4 regions of the Streptomyces sp. GLSS-08 genome follow, and region 1 is predicted to be linked to each of the others. Evidence: riboswitches for the same ligand, from Rfam matches in the RefSeq annotation. Region 1 holds a riboswitch; each other region holds the start of a gene.

Region 1 (5,326 bases):
TCGGGGACCACCGGTGACCTCAGCCGCAAGACCTTCACGGTGGGCGGGACCGAATTCCCGTACGGGGCGTTCATCAACGCCGCCATCAGCTTCCTGCTCGTCGCGACCGCCCTGTACTTCCTCGTGGTGCTGCCCGTGAACAAGCTGCACCAGCGTTTCGCGCCGAGCCACGACGTGCAGGCACCCAAGCGCGAGTGCCCCGAATGCCTCAGCCCCGTGCCCACGGAGGCCCGCCGCTGCGCGTCCTGCACCAGTCCGCTGCCGGCGCTCCCGGCGCAGGTGACGGACCGGTCCGCGGCGGACGGCACCGTTCCGGTGGCGTCGGCGGACGGCACCGTACCGGCTCGTCAGGACCGGTGAGAACGTCGGCCTGTCGGGCGGGGCGGCACGCAGGCTGCCCCGCCCGGGACGCTCATGTCCGAGCTGCCACGCGGATGCCGGGCCGACGCCTGTTACGACTCGTCCCGGGCGGGAAGTCGCAGCCCATGAACGCATGGGCGGACCTTCGTGAAAAGGATCATCGGTTGACGCGGCGGGTCGCCGCGTGGCAGTCGGACTGTGCGCGGCGCGTGCTGCCGGCGGTGGAGGACGCCGCCCAGCACACCAAGCTGTGGTGGGGTGCCGCCGCCGTCATGTCCCTGGGCGGCTGGAGAGGCCGTCGGGCCGCTGTCGCGGGACTGGCGAGCATGGCTGTGGCGGAGCTGGTGTCCAACGCCGTGCTCAAGCAGGTGTTCGAGCGGGAGCGGCCGCCGAAGGAATGGATCTCGCACGAGGACGTGCACGAGCGGCCCGACTCCTCCTCGTTCCCCTCCGGGCACACCGCCGCGGGCGTGGGGTTCACGGCGGCGGTGGCGGCGGTGTGGCCCCTGGCGGGCGCCGTGTGTGCGGTTCCGGCCGCGATGGTGGCCACCGAACGGGTGCACACCGGCGCCCACTATCCGTCCGACGTCGCGGCCGGAGCGTTGATCGGCCTTGCCGCTGCCGCTCTGGTGCGCAAGAGCCCCCGGCTGGCGCTGCGTCTGCTGCGGTGAGCCCCGGGGAGCACCGCTCTCCACCGTGGCCGCCTCGGTGCGGGTGGCCGTCCGAGCCCTCGGCGGGCCGCGTCTCCACGAGCGGTCCGCCGTCGCCGTCCGTTTGTCCCGGCGGCCGCCGGACGGCGTGCGTCAGATGTCCCTCAAGGTACCGTCTGGACCTTCTGTCCTGTTTAGCCGCATCAGTCCAACTGGTAGGGAATAAGGGCCTCCTGGCGGGGTGGCGCGTGAGCAGCGTCATACCGGTGACAATGCGTCGTGAACCCGGTTTCTCAAGTCTGCGGGATTACCGGGCGATTGCCGACCCGGAAAGATCACTCGTCGACGGACAGTGACCGGCAATCCGGACATGGATCAAGAAATGGGTGTGCACAGAAAACCCACAAGCTTGTCGACGCCCTCTCATGTCGCCTACGTTCACCCTCACTCCGGACGGACGCCCAATCCTGCCGCCGCCCGGAATCCCGCACACTCACCCGTCCACGGCAGGAGCGGGGGACCCACAGGTACGACGCCTGTTCCGGTCTCCGGACAGGCTAGGGGTTGAGCCGCGCGCAACGCGGCCGGGCATCTCCAGCTCGCACCCGACAGCTCACCTCGCAGGCGCCGGAGAGGAATGCACCATGCCCGCGAAGGGTAAGCACCGCCGTCCCAAGTCCCTGCGCCTGACCCGCTCGATCGCCGTCGTCGGCACCGGTGGCGCCGCACTCGCCCTGCCGCTGATGGGAGCCGCGGGCGCCCACGCCGCGACTCCCGCGGCCGCCGTCTCCGCCGCTCCGGAGAAGGCCGCCGCCGCGCCGGCCGCCGCCCAGAAGGCCGCGACGAAGACCTACGCGGTGAAGGCCGGCGACTCCCTCGCGAAGATCGCCGACACGCAGCACGTCACCGGCGGCTGGAAGAAGCTCTACCAGGACAACCGCGCGGTCATCGGGGGCGACCCGGCGCTGATCCACCCGGGTCTGGAGCTGACGCTCGGCGGCAAGGCCGCGTCCCCCGCCGCCCCGTCGTCCGGCAAGACCACCCAGACGACGAAGACGCAGGCCGCTCCGGCCGCGGCCACCAGCAGCTCCGGCTACACCATGCCGGTCGCGGGCGCCACCGTCGGCACCGCCTACAAGACCGCGGGCAGCATGTGGTCCAGCGGCTATCACACCGGCGTCGACTTCGTGGTCCCGACCGGCACCTCCCTCAAGGCCGTCGGACCTGGCACCGTCGTCTCGGCCGGCTGGGGCGGCGCGTACGGCAACCAGGTCGTCATCCGGCACGCCGACGGCCTGTACTCCCAGTACGCCCACCTGTCCTCGTTGTCGGTCTCGGCCGGGCAGACCGTGACCGGCGGCCAGCAGATAGGCCTGTCCGGTGCGACCGGCAACGTCACCGGACCGCACCTGCACTTCGAGATCCGCACCACCCCGGACTACGGCTCGGACGTGGACCCCGTCGCGTACCTGCGCGCACACGGCGTCTCCGTCGGCTGACGCCCGCCCACTCCACCGGAGGCCGGACCCCGATCCCCGGGGTCCGGCCTCCGGCGTGCACGGCGTCGGCGACGGGAAGTGCGGAGCCCGTGCTTCCGGGCGTTGAGGCTCGTCAACCGCCCCTGCGCACCGCCTTATTCCGAGGTTGACCAACACTTGACGAGTGGCTTATCTCACCGACCGTCAACCCCTTCCTACGGTCGCGTAGCTCACATCGGAGGGGAATCATGGGCCGATGTGGCAGACGATTCGAAGAGTGACAACAGATCAGTGATCGGGTCGTACGTGGCGGTGGGGGACAGCTTCACCGAAGGCGTCGGCGATCCCGGTCCGGACGGGGCCTTCGTCGGCTGGGCCGACCGGTTCGCGGTACTGCTCGCCGACCGGCGCCCCGAGGGCGACTTCGGCTACACCAACCTCGCCGTACGCGGCAAACTGCTCGACCAGATCGTCGAGGGCCAGCTTCGGCAGGCCAAGGAACTGGCACCGGACCTCGTCTCCTTCTGCGCCGGCGGCAACGACATTCTCCGGCCGGGAACCGACCCCGACGAGGTCGCCGAGCGCTTCGAGCGCGCGGTCGCCGACCTCGCCTCGGCCGTCGGTACCGTCATGGTGACCACCGGGTTCGACACCCGCACCATGCCCGTGCTCAGGCATCTGCGCGGCAAGATCGCCACGTACAACGGGCATGTGCGGGCCATCGCCGACCGTTACGGCTGCCCGGTGCTGGACCTGTGGTCGCTCAAGACCATCCAGGACCGGCGCGCCTGGGACGGCGACCGTCTCCACCTGTCGCCCGAGGGACACACCCGGGTCGCCCTGCGGGCCGGCCAGGTCCTCGGCCTCGAGGTCCCGGCGGACCCGGACCAGCCCTGGCCCCCGCTGCCTCCGCGCGGCACCTTCGAGGTGCGCCGCGACAACATCCAGTGGGCGCGCGAGTACCTGGTGCCGTGGATCGGCCGCCGACTGCGCGGCCAGTCCTCCGGGGACCATGTGGCGGCCAAGGGCAGCCTGTCACCGGACGACATCAAGCTGCGGATCGCACCGGCGGTGTGAGGGGCCGGGCACAGGACCCGGGTGCGCGGGCGGTGCGCCCGGTACGGCGGCTGAGTGGGCGGCTCAGCCGGGCGGTGACGTCAAGGCCTCGCGCTCCAGGCCCAGTTCGCGGGCGAGGGCCTCGTCCGCCCATGCCCGGGTGCGCGCCCGCGACACCGCGCCGGGGTAGGCCGTCATCTGCACGGCGAGACCGTCCAGCAGGGCAGTGAGCCGCAGGGCCGCGTCCATGGCGTCCGGGCAGCGGAACTCCCCCGCGGCCACGCCCTCCGCGATCACCTCGGCGAGCGCGGCCTTCCACTGCCGGTCGAGGTGCTGAGTGACCTCGCGCAGCCCCGGCTCGCGCAGGGCCACCGCCCAGCCCTCGATCCACAGCCGCCAGCCCTTGGCCTGGCCGGTCGGCGCGTACCAGCGGACGGCCGCCCGCAGCCGCCGCAGCGCCGACGTGCGCCGGCCCAGCAGCTTGCGGAGCCGGGCGAGGTCGTCCTCGGCGGCGAACGCGAACGCCTCGGCGACCAGTTTCTCCTTCGTCGAGAAGTGGTAGAGCACCAGCGCGTTGCTCACCCCGAGCGCCGCAGCCACGTCCGCGATGCGCACGGCCGCGACACCGCGCTCCTCGATCTGTCCGATGGCCGCCCGCAGCATCTCCTCGCGCCGCTGGACCACACTCAACCGCACTCTCGCCACGCGGCAACCCTAATCGGTCGCGCAGCACACTCCGGACGCCCGGCCCGGCCTCGCCGCGAACGCCTGGGCTGCTCCGACTCCGACTCCGACTCCGCCCCGGCCCTGCTCGGGCGTGGGCGGGTGCCTCCGTCGCCGGAGCCGGTCCGTCACCGGAGCCGGTCCGTCACCGGAGCCGGACCGGCACCGGCATCCGTATCGCGACCGTCCTCCGCAGGGGCCGCCGCCCGTCACCGGTACCAGCCGAACCGTTCCGCGATCACCGGCAGCCGGTCGGCGGCTACGGCGTGCGCCGCCGCCCGGGGAGTCGTGCCGTCGGCCTCCGCACGTGCCAGCACGCGGTCGATCAGGACGCGCATCGCGCGACGGAGGTACGCGAACGCCTCGTCCGCGTCGGGACCGATGTCACCGAACAGTGTCCACCACCACCAGGCGTTGGTACCGGAGTTGACCACCACGTCCGGCAGGACCGTGATCCCGCGTGCGGCGAGCAGGTCCTCCGCCCCTGGCAGGACGGGCATGTTGGCGGCCTCCACGATCCAACGGGCCGTGATCGCGGCCTGGTTGACGGTGTCGACCGCGTACGAGACAGCGGCCGGCACCAGGACCTCGGCGTCGGTGAACAACCAGGCGTCGCCCGGCAGTTCACGGTCCCGGGGACGCAGCGCGCCGCGGTCGACCGTCCCGTACGCGTCCCGCGCGGCCAGCAGCGTCTCCACATCGAGCCCCCGGGGGTTGGCGATCGTGCCCTTTACGTCGGCGACGGCCACCACGATGAGCCCCGCGCGGGTGAGGAACCGCGCCGTCGCCCCGCCCATCGTGCCGAACCCCTGCAAGGCGACCCGAGTTCCCGCGTACGGCACCCCCGCCCGGTCCAGCACGGCGAGGACGGACTCGGCGACACCGCAGCCGCCGGCCAGCTCGTCGAGCCCGATGCCGTCCACCTCGACCGCGAAGGCGTCCGCGAGGCGACGGCGGGCCGCCGCCTCGTCGTCGAGCAGCGGATACACCGCCTGGACGGAGGAGACGAGCCCCGCCTCGGCCGCCGCCCGGTCGACCAGGTCCTGGGTCAGGCCGAGA
Region 2 (5,326 bases), on a different contig from region 1:
GGTGTCCTGTCCGAACCGCTCCTGCGCGCGTACATCAGCGACTCGCACGTCCCGGCCACGGTGTACCCGGCCCTGCCCGGCCGTTGGGTCGGGGAGGACGCCTGGCCCTCGCCGTCGGTGACACCGGTGTCGTACGCGCTGCGGGGCGCGCCCGTGCCGGTGCGCTCGCCGCTGCACACCGGGCTGGACGCCGGCCGCTTCCTGCCCCTCGGCAATGACGCCGACCTGCCGCCGGACCAGCGGGACGAGGACGCGAAGTCGGCGTGCTTCGAGTTCGAGGTGCGGGAGGAGACCTGGGTGCTGGGGCGGCCGAGGGTCTGTCTGCGGCTGACCTCGCCGGTGCCGCGCGGGCAGGTGGTCGCGCGGCTCTGCGACGTGTTCCCGGACGGGGCGTCGACGCTCGTCACGCGCGGCGTGCTGAACCTCTCCGCCCGCGAGGGCTCGGACCGGGCGGTGGAGTGGCCGCCCGGCGCGACCCGGGACGTGATGTTCGAGCTGAGCGGCATCGGTCACGCCTTCCCGCCGGGGCACCGCATCCGGCTCGCGGTCTCCTCGGCGTACTGGCCCTGGGTCTGGCCCCAGCCGGGCTCGGACGCCGGCTTCACGCTGCACCCGGACGGCAGTTCGCTCGAACTGCCCGTACGCGCGCGGGAGTCGGACCCCTCGATCACCTTCGAGGAGCCTGAGGAGTCGGCGCCGCTGGGCGCGGTCGTCCCGGCGACTCTGGACGAACCCCGCCCGCAACGGCTGGTCGTGCGGGATGTCGCCGCGGGCACCTGGCGACTGGAGGTGGACCCGGGCCTCGGCGGCACCCGGGTGTACCCCGACGGCCTCGAGGTCACGGAGGACGCCCTGGAGACGTACACGACCGGCCAGCGGGATCCCCTGTCCGCCCGCACCCGCTCGGACTGGTCGATCCGGTTCCACCGGCCGGACACCTCCTGGGACGCGCGCGTGGAGACCCACTCCCAAATCACCTGTGAGGCAGATGAGTTCATCACCTCGGACGAGGTGATCTGCCGGGACGGGGACGAGGTCGTCTTCCACCGGACGTGGGAGAGGCGCATCCCGCGCACGGCGGGTTAGGACGACCCGTCTGACAGTTCCCGTCGCCGCCCGGCGGGACTCGGCCCGGCACGCAGCGTCTCCCTCGGCGGCCTGCCCGCCCCCTCCCGGCGGCCCACCCGCTCCCACTCGCGGCAGCCCGCCCGGCCGCCGGGCCGCCGGGCCGCCGGGCCGCCGCGCCACCGGGCCTCCCCACCTTCGAGCCGCCGCCGGTAATGCCCGAGTTGCCTGCCTTAAATCCCCTTTCATGGCGCTTGTTGGCGTGAAATGGGTCACGCGCAAATCGATCTTTTCGCCAGTCCGGCCGGACAAGTATCCCTTTGCTAAAGGCAAGTTGAGTTTCACGTTCCGGTCTAATCGGACCATTTCTCCCCTGGCCAGAGGTAGATCAAATGCCTTGGCAGGGGAAATCGGGCCTTGTTTCGGACATGTGCTCTCGCATACGTTCACGTCGATCCGAGCGGACCCGCCTAATCCTGCCGCCGCTCGGTGACCCCACCCACCCACGCACGGCAGGAGCGGGGGACCCAGGTAAGCCGCCGGTCCGGATCAACGGAACGGCTCGGGGTTAAGTCGCATGTCACCGTGCGGCCGGGCACCTCCCAGCCCGAACCCGACAGCTCACCTCGCAGGCATCGGAGAGGAAGAGTTTCGTCATGGCCGTTCGAGGCAAGCACCGTCGTCCCGGAAACAACGCCCTCACCCGCGGGCTCATCGCCGCCGGAACGGGCGGAGCCGCACTCGCGCTCCCCCTCGTGGGCGCCACCGTTGCGCAGGCAGCGCAGCCGACGCAGGCCGTCCGGTCCGTGCCGGCCGCGGTCCCGCAGGTCCAGCTCGTCACCTACAAGGTGGCCCTGGGCGACACCCTGGCCAAGATCGCGCGTGAGCACACCGAGAACAGCGACTGGAAGAAGCTGTACGAGGCCAACCGCGCGGTCATCGGCAGCGACCCGTCACTGATCCGCCCGGGCCTGAAGCTGACGGTCGGCACGAAGACCGTCAAGGGCGCCGCGACCGGAACCACCACGGCCGCCAAGTCCGCCGTCACCCCCGCGTCCGTGAAGACGTACGCGAACAACCTGGACGGCTGGATCAGGGAAGCCCTGGACATCATGTCCCAGAAGGGCATCCCGGGCAGCTACGACGGCATCCACCGCAACATCATGCGCGAGTCGTCGGGCAACCCGCAGGCCATCAACAACTGGGACTCCAACGCGGTGGCCGGCACCCCGTCCAAGGGTCTCCTCCAGGTCATCGACCCGACCTTCGCCGCGTACCACGTGGACGGCACCTCGATGGACCCGTACGACCCCGTCGCGAACATCACGGCGGCCTGCAACTACGCGGCCGACAAGTACGGTTCGATCGACAACGTCTTCGGCGCGTACTGATCACCGTGCGGGGCCCCGCGCACTGATCACTCGTGCGGGCCCCCGCGCACTGATTCCCGCGCGGGGCCCCGCCTACCGGGCCCCGTGCAGGACCGCGCCGGGTGCTCGCCGCCCGACGGCGTCCGCCGTTCCCCGGTCCCCAGGGCCGGGGAACAGCCGTTCCAGGACGACCGCGATGCCGTCCTCCTCGTTCGAGAGAGTGATCTCGTCCGCCACCGCCCTGAGTTCGGGATGGGCGTTGGCCATGGCGACACCATGGGCGGCCCAGTCGAACATGGGGATGTCGTTCGGCATGTCACCGAAGGCGATCGTGGCCGACGCCGACAGACCGAGGTGCCCGGCGGCGAGCGCGAGGCCCGTCGCCTTCGTCACGCCGCATGGCTGGAGTTCGACGGTGCCGGGTCCCGACATGGTGACGGTCGCCAGGGAACCGACCGTCGCCCTGGCCGCCGACGCCAACTCGTCGTCGGACAGGAAGGGATGACGGAGCAGCACCTTGCTGATCGGCTCCGCCCAGAGGTCGTCGCGCCGTAGCACCCGCACCGCGGGCAGCGTCGGGTGCGGCATGAGGTAGCCCGGTTCGATGAGCGTGAGCCCGTCCACCCCGTCCTGGTCCACGGCGGCGAAGACCTGCCCGACCTCGGCCTCGATCTTGCCGAGCGCGGTCTCGGCCAGCTCCCGGTCCAGGGTCACCGACCACAGCAGACGGCCGGCCCCGGCGTCGTACAGCTGCGCGCCCTGGCCGCACACCGCGAGCCCCCCGCCGCCGAGTTCGTCGAGCAGCGGGCGCACCCTCGGCGCCGGGCGTCCGGTCACCACGAGATGCCGGCCGCCCGCCTCGGCCACCCTCGCCAACGCGGCCCGCGACCGGTCGGAGAGCGTGTCGTCGCCGCGCAGCAGCGTTCCGTCCAGGTCAGTGGCGATGAGTGAATATGCAGTCGGAGCGGCCATGATCCGAAGAATACGGATCCCGCGCCCCAACGGCCCGGCGGGAACCGGACGACGTCCGGTATCCCGGCAGCAACGCCGGTCCCCCGCAAGGGATCACGCGCCGCGCATCACCGGGTCCGTACGAAGCGGCCGCCGCGGGTGCCCGCGCCGGAAGGCGGCGATCGGCCCGCCGGCACGGCTCGACCGGACATTGCGAACTCTTCGGACGCGGTGCGCGGTCCGTCACGGGACCTGCCTCCGCTCGCCTCTCCCACGTAACGTGTGCCGCGACCACCTGGAACGCGTGGAACACATGGATCGACGCGTGACACACATGGATCACTGGCGAGCACGAAAGCGAGGCAGCACCCGATGCCCCCCTTCGACGTCCCCGAGGGCGACCCCTTCGGTCCGCACAATCTTCCGTACGGCGTGTTCTCCCCAGCGGGTTCCGGCAGCTCCGCGGAGGGGTCAGGCCGTGCTCCGTCCTCCGGCGCGCGACGGGTGGGCGTCCGGCTCGGCGACCGCGTGCTCGACGCGGGCGCCGCGGCACGGGCGCTCGGCTCCCCCTACGAGACCCTGCTCGCGCGGCCGACCCTCAACCCCCTGCTCGCCGCGGGCCGCACCGCCTGGTCGGACGTGCGGCGCGCGCTCACCGCGTGGGTGACGGTCCCGGCGCACCGGGAGACGATCGAGCCGCTGCTGTACCCGCTGTCCGAGGTCACCCTGCACCTGCCCTTCGAGGTGGCGGACTACGTCGACTTCTACGCCTCCGAGAACCACGCCCGCAACGTAGGACAGATCTTCCGCCCGGACGCGGAGGACTCCCTCACCCCCAACTGGAAGCACCTCCCGATCGGTTATCACGGGCGGTCCGGCACGGTCGTCGTGTCGGGGACCGACGTGATCCGTCCGTCGGGCCAGCGCAAGGCACCCGCGGACGCCGCGCCGGTCTTCGGTCCGTCCGTCCGCCTGGACATCGAGGCGGAGGTCGGCTTCGTCGTCGGGGCGCCCTCCGAACCGGGCACCTCCGTCCCCCTGTCGGCGTTCCGCGACCACGTCTTCGGCCTCTGCCTCCTCAACGACTGGTCGGCGCGCGACATCCAGGCCTGGGAGTACGTGCCGCTCGGCCCCTTCCTCGGCAAGTCGTTCGCCACCTCGGTGTCGGCGTGGATCACCCCGCTCGACGCGCTGGAGGACGCGCGGGTGGCACCGCCGGAGCGCACGCACCCGCTGCTGCCCTACCTGGACGACGCCTCGGAGGACCCCGGCGGCTACGACCTGCGGATCTCCGTCGCGATCAACGGCCACCAGGTCTCCGAGCCGCCGTTCTCCAGCATGTACTGGACGGCGGCGCAGCAGCTGACGCACATGACGGTCAACGGGGCGTCCCTGCGGACCGGCGACCTGTACGGCTCCGGGACGGTGAGCGGTCCCGCGGAAGGCGAGCGCGGTTCCCTGCTGGAGCTGACCTGGAACGGCCGCGACGCCCTCGAAGTCCCCGACGGCAACCGGACGTTCCTCCAGGACGGCGACGAGGTGACCCTCACGGCCTGGGCGCCGGGGCCGGGCGGGACCCGGGTGGGCCTCGGCGAGGTGACCGGCAGGGTCGTACCGAGGAACTGACCCGGGCCGGTCGCGGTGGGGCGCGTCCTGCCCCGCCCGCCGCCGCTACATCCAGTCCTCCGGCTCGGGCTCGAACCCCTCGTCCATCTCGGGCCAGTCCGGGTCGGGGGCACCGGCGGAACCGGAGCCCCGGCCGGAGTCAGGGCCCGGCGCGGAACCGGAGCGCCGGCCGGAGTCCGGGCCGGGTTCCGAACCGGAGTCCGGGCCCGGTTCGGCAGCGGCGGCCGTCGCACCCGGGCCGGGTTCGGCGGCCGGAGCACCGCTCACGGACGCGAGCGCCGCGAGGACTCCCTCCCCGTACGTCGCCAGCTTCT
Region 3 (5,326 bases), on a different contig from region 1:
TTGCGGCGCGGTGTCACGCTCTCCACGGAGACCGTGGCGCGGATCTTGAAGGTGCCGCGGCCCGTCTCGTACGCGTCCCTGATCCCGGAGAGTCCGACGATCCGCCCGCCGGTGGGCAGGTCGGGCCCCGGGACGTACTTCATCAGCGTGTCCAGGTCGGCGCTCGGGTGACGGATCAGGTGCCGGGCGGCCGCGATGACCTCGCCGAGGTTGTGCGGCGGCATGTTGGTCGCCATGCCGACGGCGATGCCCGACGCGCCGTTCACCAGCAGGTTGGGGTAGGCCGCCGGGAGGACGCCGGGCTCCTGCTCCTGCCCGTCGTAGTTCGGTGCGAAGTCGACGGTGTTCTCGTCGATCGACTCCGTCATCAGGGACGTCGCGTCGGCCATCCGGCACTCGGTGTACCGCATGGCGGCGGGCGGGTCGTCGTTGCCGAGGGAACCGAAGTTGCCGTGGCCGTCGACCAGGGGGAGCCGCATGGAGAAGGGCTGGGCCAGCCGCACCAGGGCGTCGTAGATCGACGCGTCGCCGTGCGGGTGGAGCTTGCCCATGACCTCGCCGACGACGCGGGCGCACTTCACGTAGCCGCGGTCGGGGCGCAGGCCCATCTCGTTCATCTGGTAGACGATGCGGCGGTGCACGGGCTTGAGGCCGTCACGCGCGTCCGGCAGGGCCCGGGAATAGATCACCGAGTACGCGTACTCGAGGAAGGAGCCCTGCATCTCGTCGACGACGTCGATGTCGAGGATCCGCTCCTCGAAGTCGTCGGGCGGCGGGGTCTTCGTGCTGCGGCGGGCCATCGCTGCTGCGGCTCCTTCACCAACATGAACGGGTTCTGACGCGCACCATTGTGGACCGCTCCGCTGACAACGCGGACCACGCCCCGTCCCTAACCGCTCCCGCCGCGCCCCGCGGCCCCGCCCGTCGGCGGCCCGCACGGCCACTCCCGTCGGCTCGGCCGCCCCTCCGCTCGTCGCCCGCACGGCCACTCCGGGTGGCCCGGCCCGACCGTCGGCTCGTGGCCCGCGCGGCCACTTTGGTGGCCAGGGCGACCCGAGGAGGACCGCCCGGCCGGCTCCCGCCGCGGCGCCGTGACCGACCGCCCACCGGGCCGTCCGGCCCGCGGCGACCGCCTCGTGCGGGCGTTCGGATTCCGCCGCGGAAGTCTCGCTGTGGGCGTACGAGGTGCGGGAACTTCGCCAGGCGTCTGCGCGCTTGCATACAGTGGCAGGACCGACAGGAATTCTGCAGTTTTCCGCGATCGAAGGGACGTACATGCCCATGGGTCACACGGCCACAGCTGAGGCAGGCTCCGGCGGCCTGACAGCGACCGAGCACCGCCTGGCCAACGGCCTGCGCGTGGTGCTCTCCGAGGACCATCTGACCCCGGTCGCGGCGGTGTGCCTCTGGTACGACGTCGGCTCGCGCCACGAGGTCAAGGGCCGGACCGGCCTCGCTCACCTCTTCGAGCACCTGATGTTCCAGGGGTCGGGCCAGGTGAAGGGCAACGGCCACTTCGAACTCGTACAGGGCGCCGGCGGCTCGCTGAACGGCACGACGAGCTTCGAGCGGACCAACTACTTCGAGACCATGCCCGCGCACCAGTTGGAGCTCGCTCTCTGGCTGGAGGCCGACCGCATGGGCTCGCTGCTCGCCGCGCTCGACGAAGAGTCCATGGAGAACCAGCGGGACGTCGTCAAGAACGAGCGCCGGCAGCGCTACGACAACGTGCCCTACGGCACCGCGTTCGAGAAGCTGACCGCCCTCGCCTACCCGGCGGGCCACCCTTACCACCACACCCCGATCGGGTCGATGGCGGACCTGGACGCGGCCACCCTGGAGGACGCCCGCGCGTTCTTCCGGACCTACTACGCGCCCAACAACGCCGTCCTGTCGGTCGTCGGGGACATCGACCCCGAGCAGACCCTCGGCTGGATCGAGAAGTACTTCGGCTCCATCGCCGGGCACGACGGGAAGCCCGCCCCGCGCGACGGCTCGCTGCCGGACATCATCGGCGAGCAGCTGCGCGAGGTCGTCGAGGAGGAGGTCCCGGCCCGCGCGCTGATGGCCGCCTACCGCCTCCCGGAGGACGGCACACGCGCGTGCGACGCGGCCGACCTGGCGCTCACCGTCCTCGGGGGCGGCGAGTCGTCCCGCCTCTACAACCGGCTCGTCCGCCGTGACCGCACCGCCGTCGCGGCCGGGTTCGGCCTGCTGCGGCTCGCCGGGGCGCCCTCCCTGGGCTGGTTCGACGTGAAGACGTCCGGTGACGTCGAGGTCCCGGTCATCGAGGCGGCGGTCGACGAGGAGCTCGCCCGGTTCGCCGAGGAGGGCCCCACCACCGAGGAGATGGAGCGCGCCCAGGCCCAGTTGGAGCGGGAGTGGCTGGACCGGCTGAGCACGGTCGCGGGCCGCGCCGACGAACTGTGCCGGTACGCCGTCCTGTTCGGCGACCCGCAGCTCGCCCTCACCGCGGTGGAGCGCGTGCTCGCCGTCACCCCCGAGGAGGTGCAGGAGGTCGCCAAGGCCCGGCTGCGCCCCGACAACCGCGCGGTGCTCGTGTACGAGCCGGTCGCCGCCGACGAGGCGGAGGCCGCAGCGGCCGCCGAAGCCACCGACGAGGACGAGGAGTCGGCCAAGTGACCGAGCTCGCGACGATGGAGTTCCACCCCCGGCCGCAGGCAGGCGAGGCCAGGCCGTGGGCGTTCCCGGCACCCGAGCGCGGCACGCTCGACAACGGCCTGACGGTCCTGCGCTGCCACCGCCCCGGCCAGCAGGTCGTCGCCGTGGAGGTGCTCGTCGACGCTCCCCTGGAGGCCGAGCCCGCCGGTCTCGACGGCGTCGCCACGATCATGGCCCGTGCCTTCTCCGAGGGAACCGACAAGCACTCCGCAGAGGAGTTCGCAGCCGAGCTCGAGCGCTGCGGCGCCACCCTCGACTCGCACGCCGACCACCCGGGCGTGCGCCTCTCGCTGGAGGTCCCGGTCTCCCGGCTCGAGAAGGGGCTCGGCCTGCTCGCCGACGCCCTGCGGGCACCGGCCTTCACGGACAGCGAGATCGAACGGCTGGTACGCAACCGGCTCGACGAGATCCCGCACGAGACCGCCAATCCGGCCCGCCGCGCGGCCAAGGAGCTCTCCAAGGAGCTGTTCCCGGCCGGCTCGCGCATGTCGCGTCCGCGCCAGGGCACCGAGGCGACGGTCCAGAAGATCGACTCCGCGGCCGTGCGCGCCTTCTACGAGAAGCACGTGCGTCCCGCCACCGGCACCGCCGTGGTCGTCGGCGACCTCACCGACGTCGACCTCGACGCGCTGCTCGCCGACACGCTCGGCGCCTGGACCGGCTCCTCGGCCGAGCCGCGTCCGGTGCCGCCAGTCACCGCCGACGACCTGGGCCGCGTGATCATCGTCGACCGCCCCGGCGCCGTACAGACGCAGTTGCTCATCGGCCGCGTCGGAGCCGACCGGCACGACCGGGTGTGGCCCGCCCAGGTGCTGGGCACGTACTGCCTCGGCGGCACCCTCACCTCCCGCCTGGACCGCGTCCTGCGCGAGGAGAAGGGCTACACCTACGGAGTGCGGGCGTTCGGCCAGGTGCTGCGCTCGGCTCCGGACGGCTCGGGTGCCGCGATGCTCGCCATCAGCGGATCCGTGGACACGCCCAACACCGGTCCGGCTCTCGACGACCTGTGGAAGGTGCTGCGCACGCTCGCCGCGGACGGTCTGACGGACCCCGAACGCGACGTGGCCGTGCAGAACCTGGTGGGCGTCGCACCGCTCAAGTTCGAGACGGCGGCGGCGGTCGCGAGCACGCTCGCCGACCAGGTCGAGCAGCACCTGCCGGACGACTACCAGGCGACGCTCTATCAGCAGCTCGCCGCCACAGGCACTGTGGAGGCCACCGCGGCCGTCGTGAACGCCTTCCCGGTCGACCGCCTGGTGACGGTCCTGGTGGGCGACGCCGCGCAGATCGAGGAGCCCGTCGAGGCCCTCGGCATCGGTGAAGTGAGCGTCGTACGGGCCGAGTAGAGCCCCGCGGACGACGGGACCCTGGTGACTGATGAGTCACCAGGGTCCCCGCGTTTACCCGCCGTCCATTCGGGGTTCCGCGCGCGCTTACCCGGCTTCGTCCGCGTTATGTCCGTATTGCCGGGGCGTTGCCCTTCTGCCCTGTGGCGTGCACTACAAAAGCCGTGATCCGTTTGTCGATTGAAAGACGCCCCCTTAGCGTCAGTCCGACTGTTCGTCAGGCAGTGCGCCGCGTCCGCGGCACCGGACAGTCATCGCCGAGTCCCCGTACGGCGCGAGCCAGGGGAGCCGGGGACCCATCGCAGTCCCTGGGGTGAATCGGGCGTCCTTCCCCAAGGAAGCCCGTAGGAGACCTTCCTGCTCCGAACCCGTCAGCTAACCCGGTAGGCGAGAGGGAAGGAAAGGACCAGCCCCTTCATGGCGTTCACCCGTGCCACCGGGAAGCATCGTCGTCCCAGCCGGATCACGCGCACCACCAAGAGTGCGGCAAGCGTGGCGGCTCTCACCACCACCGGTGTCATCGGAACCCTGGCCGCCCCCGCGTTCGCCGCGGACGCCGCCTCCGTCCAGCAGACCGGGCTGACCCAGGCCGTCACCATCGGCGACACGGTCGCCGAGCAGGTCGACGCGCAGGCCGCCGCCCAGCAGCACGCCGCCGACGAGGCCGCGGCGCTGAAGAAGGCCGAGGAGGCCGCGAAGCGGCGGATCATGGCCGAGGCCAAGAAGGAGCGCGAGGTCAGGGCCCGTGCCGCCCGCGCCGCCGAGCGCAAGCTCCTCAACACCTTCGTCGCGCCGGTCGCCGGCTCCTACGTCTCCACCGGCTACAAGACCGGCGGCAGCCTCTGGTCCTCCGGCAGCCACACCGGCGTCGACTTCCACGCCGCGTCGGGCACCGTCGTCCAGGCCGTCGGCGCGGGCACCGTCGTCACGACCGGCTGGGCCGGCGCCTACGGCAACCAGGTCGTCATCAAGATGCACGACGGGACGTACACCATGTACGGCCACCTGTCGTCCGTCAACGTCTCCGAGGGGCAGACCGTCACCCCGGGCCAGCCGATAGCCCTCTCCGGGTCGACCGGCAACTCCACGGGGCCCCATCTCCACTTCGAGGCCCGTACGACGGCCGAGTACGGCTCGGACATCGACCCCGTCTCCTACCTCCGCTCGCACGGCGTCAGCCTCTGACCCCCCCGCGACTTGTGAAGGCCCCGGCTCGACGAGCCGGGGCCTTCGGCGTTTAGGACGCGCGGCCGTCCAAAAAATACATATGGATTCCGGTCCGCCATCGGAAATTCCGT
Region 4 (5,326 bases), on a different contig from region 1:
CCCTGAGCAGTCGAAGGCGTCGGGGCCGGTGGCGCCCCACACATAGGGGCGGCCGATCTTCTGGTAGGCGTACGCGACCGCGGCCCCCGCGCGGGAGTCGGGCGCCGTGGCCGACGCGGCCTCCGCACCGCCGCCGGACGGCAGGACGCCCGGGGCCCGCGCGGACGAACGGGACGGGTGTCCGGTGCCGCCGGCCGCCCCGAACCGCGCCCGCTGCTCGTTCGTGAGCCGGGACAGCAGTTCCCGTGCCTTCCCGAGCTTCTCGTTGATCTTCTTCTTCTGGCGTTTCAGCTCCGCCTGCCGTGACGTGAGGGAGGCGAGCTGGAGGTGGGCGGTGCCGCGCAGCTGCCTGATCTCCCGCAGCTGCTTGCGTACGTCCTTTACGGCCGAGGCCTGCCGGCTCCCGGCGCGTTCGGCGAGCGCGGCCCCGTCCAGATACCGGTCGGGGTCGTCGGAGAGCGCGAGCTGCAGCGCGGGGTCGAGGCCACCGCTGCGGTACTGCGCGGTGGCGATGGAACCCAGCGTGTCGCGGGCCGAGTCGAGGCGGTCCGTCCGGCGTGCCGCCTCGTCCTGCAGCGTCTCCAGCCGCTGCTGCCCGCTGTCGGCCTTCTCCTTCGCCCCGTTGTACTTCTCGGTGGCCGCCTCCGCCTCCTGGTACAGCTTGTCGACCTTGGCCTTGACCTGCGCCGGGGTGAGCTGCGGTTCGGCGTACCCCGTGCCCTCGAACGCCGTTGCCGTCGCCGCGCCCGCGAGGGCGATGGTGGCGGCGGTGCGGGCCGTCCGGCCGCCGAACGAACGGTGTCCGGGCTTGCGGTGCGATGCCACGAGGGCACACGTCCTTTCGCGAAGACTCGGGCCGCACGACCGCCAAAGCGGGAGGCGGTGACGCGTCCGGCGGCGGCCCGCACAGGGGGACGGGGCGCCGCCGGACCTTTCGGCGGAAGTGGCCGGTGCCGCCCCTGGCCGGGCGGCGGTGGAGAGCCGGTCACCTGGGGGAGGACGCTAAACGTGGGCGGGCGGGGGCCGTGACGGCATGTGCGGAAGTGGCGGGAGTGGACCGCCGGGTGACCGTATGCGACCGCGATCCCGGGCCGCGGGTGTCGGCTCGACGCCGAGTACTGACCGATGCGGCGGTTGTCCGGGTGGCAGGGGAGGCCCCGGTGCTATGAGCCCACGCGGTCGCTCAGGTGACTCAGGTGACTCAGGTGGGCAGGGGGGCGGGGCCAGGCCGGTCGGGGGAGGCCGGTGCGGGGAGACGCCGGGGCGCCCGATTAGGCTCCGGCCCCATGGACGTACTCATCCATTTCTTCGTCGGCCTGCACATCATCGGGATCGCCGCGCTGCTCGGCGGCTTCCTCACCCAGCTGAAGGCGATGGGCCGGGGCACCGCCCGGTTCGTCCCAGCGATGCTGCACGGCGCGCTCACCATGCTGGTCACCGGTGTCGTACTGGTCGGCCTCAACCAGGCCGACGACAACCCGCTCGACAACATCAAGCTCGGCGTGAAGCTGGCCCTGCTGATCGTGATCCTCGGTCTCGTCTACGTGAAGCGCGACGAGGAGAAGGTCGAGAAGGGCGCCTTCGCCGCGGTCGGCCTGTTGACCACGGCGAACATCTTCATCGCGGTGCTCTGGACCTGAAGGTCCTGAGCCTTCTCGGACCACCGTCGGCCGGTGTCCGGCGTGACCCGGGGGATCACGCCGGACACCGCGTCACGCCTGACGCGGTCCCGCCCTCACGCCGGGCGTACCACGCTGTGGATCGACGACTCGCCGCCGTGGTGGAGCGGCTCCTCGCGGACGTAGGCGCCCGGCCTCCAGGCGTGGATCATCATCCCGTGGCCGGCGTAGAGCCCGACGTGGCCGCTGTCGTCGTCGAAGAACACCAGGTCACCGGGGGCGATCTCGGAGGGCGGGACGCTGGTGCCCGCGCCGGCCTGGTCCCGGGTGGTGCGGGGCAGAAAGACACCGGCGGCCATCCACGCGGCCCGCGTGAGACCCGAGCCGTCGTACGAGTCCGGGCCCATGGCGCCCCAGACGTACGGCTTGCCGATCTGCGCCCGGGCGTAGGCGAGCACCTTCCCGGCCGTGGTGGCGTAGGACGGACCGTCCGTGGTGAGTACCGTGCCGGCCGTGGTGGCGTAGGACGGACCGTCCGTGGTGAGTACCGTGCCGGCCGTGGTGGCGTAGGACGGGTCGTCCGTGGTGAGTACCGTGCCGGCCGTGGTGGCGTAGGACGGACCGTCCGTGGCGAGCACCGTACCGGGCGTAGGGGCGTACGAGGGGGCGTCCGCCGTGCTGCCCGGGCCGTCGGCCGGGGAGTCCGGGTCCTGCCGGGCGGGCGCCTCCGGGCGAGGCTTCTCCTGGGCGGTCTGCTGCTGGGCCGGCTCCTCGGTCCTGCGCTCCGCGGCTTCCCGCTGCCGCTCCTCGACCGCCGTGAGCCGCGCTTTCTCCGCCGCGGTGAGCTGCGCGAGCAGTCCGCGGGCGTCGGCGAGTTTCCGCTGCACCTGCGCCTTGGCCGACTTCAGCGTCCGCTGCGGCACGGCCGGTTTCTCCGGCCCCCCGGCGGCCTCGGACCCCTTGCGCACCGTCGCCGCCTGCTCGGCGGTGTGGCCGGCCGGCAGGACGGGGGCGGTGTCGGAGACGGCGGCCCCGGTGCGGGACAGGGTGACGGCGTACGGAACCGGTTCCGCGCGCGCGGTGGGGGGCCTCTCGGTGCGGCCGGCCACGTCGTCGCGGGGGGTGTCGTCCCGCGTGCGCTGCTTGGGGCTCTTCTCCCTGGCCGTGTTGTACCGCTGGGTGGCCGTCCCGGCCTGGTGATAGAGGTCGTCCACCTTCTTCTGGACTTCCTCGCGACTGGGCTTCGAATCGGCCGAGGGTGCGGCGTTCGCGGTCTGCGAGAGCAGGGCCACGGAGGTGAGGGCCGCCGTGGCGAGACCCGGGACCCGTGCGCCCGCTACGCGCGTCACTGCGGGACGCGTTGTGCGTTGCGACGCCAAGAGAGGCGACTCCTTCCATGATCCGCCTACCGGGTTAGCTGTCGGGTTCGGGCGGGTGGTTCGGAAGGGTTGCCCTACGGTCCTCGCCCGGACGGGCGGTCGGACCGATTCACCCCGAAGATCGGTGGGTCCCCGGTTCCGGCCGCCGCGTGGGCGCGCCGGATTCGGCGGAGGCCGCGCGGCCCGGCGTCGTTCGCCGGTTGGGTCGGGCGGCCTGACCGGCACGTTAGCCAACTCGTGTGGCTTCTGTGAAGGTTGATGGCCGATATGCCCGATACGTTTTTGTGACCTTCTTTTCGGGGGTCGCTTCGCACCTCCGGCCGACTCGGTGTCCGGACGGTCTCCGCGGTCCGCGTGACGTGGCGTGCGTCTCGTCCGTGCCGGTCACCCGAGGTGACGGTGCGGATCCGGAGGGCGAGGCGGGGTCGGGCGGCGGGCTCCAGGCAGGGGGAACGTGTCCGGCGGGCGGCCTCCCGCGTGGTGCCGGAGGCCGCCCGTCCGCTTCTGGGAGACCCGTGGAGTCCCGACGTGGCCACGGGCTGTCAGTGGGGCGGCCTAGACTCGGAAGGCGATGAGCAGCCTCTTTGACGACAGCTTCCTGGCGGACCTCAAGCCCTCCGGGGCCCACGGGGAAGAGCCCCCGCCGCCGCCCGAGGACGGGACGCCGGAGCAGCTTCCGGACGACCTGTTCGGCGGCCGTTTCGACGTGCCCCCGAGCCGGGACGCGTACTACCGCGACGGTGCGGCACGCCCCGCCGTGGACCCGGCGACGCTGCTGGACGGGCTGAACGAGAACCAGCGCGCGGCCGTGGCGCACGCCGGTTCCCCGCTGCTCATCGTGGCCGGCGCCGGGTCGGGCAAGACCCGCGTGCTCACGCACCGCATCGCGTATCTGCTGGGCGAGCGGCACGTGCACCCCGGCCAGATCCTCGCGATCACCTTCACGAACAAGGCCGCGGGCGAGATGAAGGAGCGCGTCGAGCAGCTCGTCGGCCCGCGCGCGAACGCGATGTGGGTGATGACCTTCCACAGCGCGTGCGTCCGCATCCTGCGCCGCGAGTCGAAGCGGCTCGGCTTCACGTCCTCGTTCTCGATCTACGACGCCGCGGACTCCAAGCGCCTCATGGCCCTGGTCTGCCGCGACCTGGACCTCGACCCGAAGCGCTACCCGCCCAAGTCGTTCAGCGCCAAGGTCTCGAACCTGAAGAACGAGCTGATCGACGAGGAGGACTTCGCCGCCCAGGCCGCCGGGGCCTCCCGGACGGAGTCGGGAGGAGGTTTCGAGGAGACCCTCGCTCAGGCCTACGCGCTCTACCAGTCGCGGCTGCGCGAGGCCAACGCGCTCGACTTCGACGACCTGATCATGACGACGGTCAATCTGCTGCGCGCCTTCCCGGACGTGGCCGAGCACTACCGCCGCCGCTTCCGCCATGTCCTCGTCGACGAGTACCAGGACACCAACCACGCGCAGTACGCCCTCGTCCGCGAGCTCGTCGGCACCGCCGAGCACCCCGTGGACGTGCCGCCGGGCGAGGACGACCTGCCGCCCGCCGAGCTGTGCGTCGTGGGTGACGCCGACCAGTCGATCTACGCCTTCCGCGGCGCGACGATCCGCAACATCCTCCAGTTCGAGGAGGACTACCCGGACGCGACGACGATCCTGCTGGAGCAGAACTACCGCTCCACCCAGACGATCCTGAGCGCCGCGAACGCGGTCATCGAGCGGAACGAGTCCCGCCGCCCCAAGAACCTGTGGACCAACGCGGGCGCGGGCGCGCGGATCACCGGCTACGTCGCCGACACCGAGCACGACGAGGCCCAGTTCGTCGCCGACGAGATAGACCGCCTCACGGACGCGGGCGAGGCCAAGGCGGGGGACATGGCCGTCTTCTACCGGACGAACGCCCAGTCCCGTGTGTTCGAAGAGGTCTTCATCCGCGTCGGCCTGCCGTACAAGGTCGTCGGCGGCGTCCGGTTCTACGAGCGCAAGGAGGTCCGCGACGTCCTCGCGTACCTGCGCGTGCTGTCGAACCCGGAGGACTCGGTCCCGCTGCGCCGCATCATGAACGTGCCCAAGCGCGGCATCGGAGACCGGGCGGAAGCCATGATCGACGCCCTCGCCCAGCGGGAGAAGATCAGCTTCCCGCAGGCACTGCGCCGTGTCGACGAGGCGTACGGCATGGCGGCCCGCTCGACGAACGCCGTCAAGCGGTTCAACACGCTGATGGAGGACCTGCGGACGGTCGTCGAGTCCGGCGCCGGCCCGGCGACGGTCCTGGAGGCCGTCCTCGAACGCACCGGTTATCTCGCCGAGTTGCAGGCCTCGAC

Evidence for each region. Region 1 has a riboswitch for cyclic di-AMP ahead of AC0ZLC_RS15885 (M23 family metallopeptidase). Riboswitches for the same ligand answer to the same signal wherever they lie in the genome.
Region 2: another riboswitch for cyclic di-AMP. It lies ahead of AC0ZLC_RS21165 (LysM peptidoglycan-binding domain-containing protein); the one in region 1 lies ahead of AC0ZLC_RS15885 (M23 family metallopeptidase).
Region 3: another riboswitch for cyclic di-AMP. It lies ahead of AC0ZLC_RS02265 (M23 family metallopeptidase); the one in region 1 lies ahead of AC0ZLC_RS15885 (M23 family metallopeptidase).
Region 4: another riboswitch for cyclic di-AMP. It lies ahead of AC0ZLC_RS26790 (C40 family peptidase); the one in region 1 lies ahead of AC0ZLC_RS15885 (M23 family metallopeptidase).

Annotation. Positions count from the first base shown of each region.
Region 1 covers NZ_JBWJAQ010000008.1:5,701-11,026, forward strand. Annotated here, with positions in the region: gene mscL (large conductance mechanosensitive channel protein MscL) at 1-360, shown strand, start outside; gene AC0ZLC_RS15880 (phosphatase PAP2 family protein) at 525-1,031, shown strand; cyclic di-AMP (ydaO/yuaA leader) riboswitch at 1,495-1,652, shown strand; gene AC0ZLC_RS15885 (M23 family metallopeptidase) at 1,655-2,509, shown strand; gene AC0ZLC_RS15890 (SGNH/GDSL hydrolase family protein) at 2,780-3,565, shown strand; gene AC0ZLC_RS15895 (TetR/AcrR family transcriptional regulator) at 3,629-4,249, opposite strand; gene AC0ZLC_RS15900 (Glu/Leu/Phe/Val dehydrogenase dimerization domain-containing protein) at 4,477-5,326, opposite strand, start outside.
Region 2 covers NZ_JBWJAQ010000011.1:164,786-170,111, forward strand. Annotated here, with positions in the region: gene AC0ZLC_RS21160 (CocE/NonD family hydrolase) at 1-1,086, shown strand, start outside; cyclic di-AMP (ydaO/yuaA leader) riboswitch at 1,556-1,715, shown strand; gene AC0ZLC_RS21165 (LysM peptidoglycan-binding domain-containing protein) at 1,722-2,456, shown strand; gene AC0ZLC_RS21170 (HAD family hydrolase) at 2,529-3,407, opposite strand; gene fahA (fumarylacetoacetase) at 3,759-5,012, shown strand; gene recQ (DNA helicase RecQ) at 5,058-5,326, opposite strand, start outside.
Region 3 covers NZ_JBWJAQ010000001.1:563,266-568,591, reverse strand. Annotated here, with positions in the region: gene AC0ZLC_RS02280 (DNA gyrase/topoisomerase IV subunit A) at 1-800, opposite strand, end outside; gene AC0ZLC_RS02275 (M16 family metallopeptidase) at 1,276-2,643, shown strand; gene AC0ZLC_RS02270 (M16 family metallopeptidase) at 2,640-4,028, shown strand; cyclic di-AMP (ydaO/yuaA leader) riboswitch at 4,274-4,433, shown strand; gene AC0ZLC_RS02265 (M23 family metallopeptidase) at 4,446-5,213, shown strand.
Region 4 covers NZ_JBWJAQ010000017.1:125,610-130,935, reverse strand. Annotated here, with positions in the region: gene AC0ZLC_RS26800 (C40 family peptidase) at 1-825, opposite strand, end outside; gene AC0ZLC_RS26795 (hypothetical protein) at 1,287-1,640, shown strand; gene AC0ZLC_RS26790 (C40 family peptidase) at 1,736-2,968, opposite strand; cyclic di-AMP (ydaO/yuaA leader) riboswitch at 3,007-3,178, opposite strand; gene pcrA (DNA helicase PcrA) at 3,570-5,326, shown strand, end outside.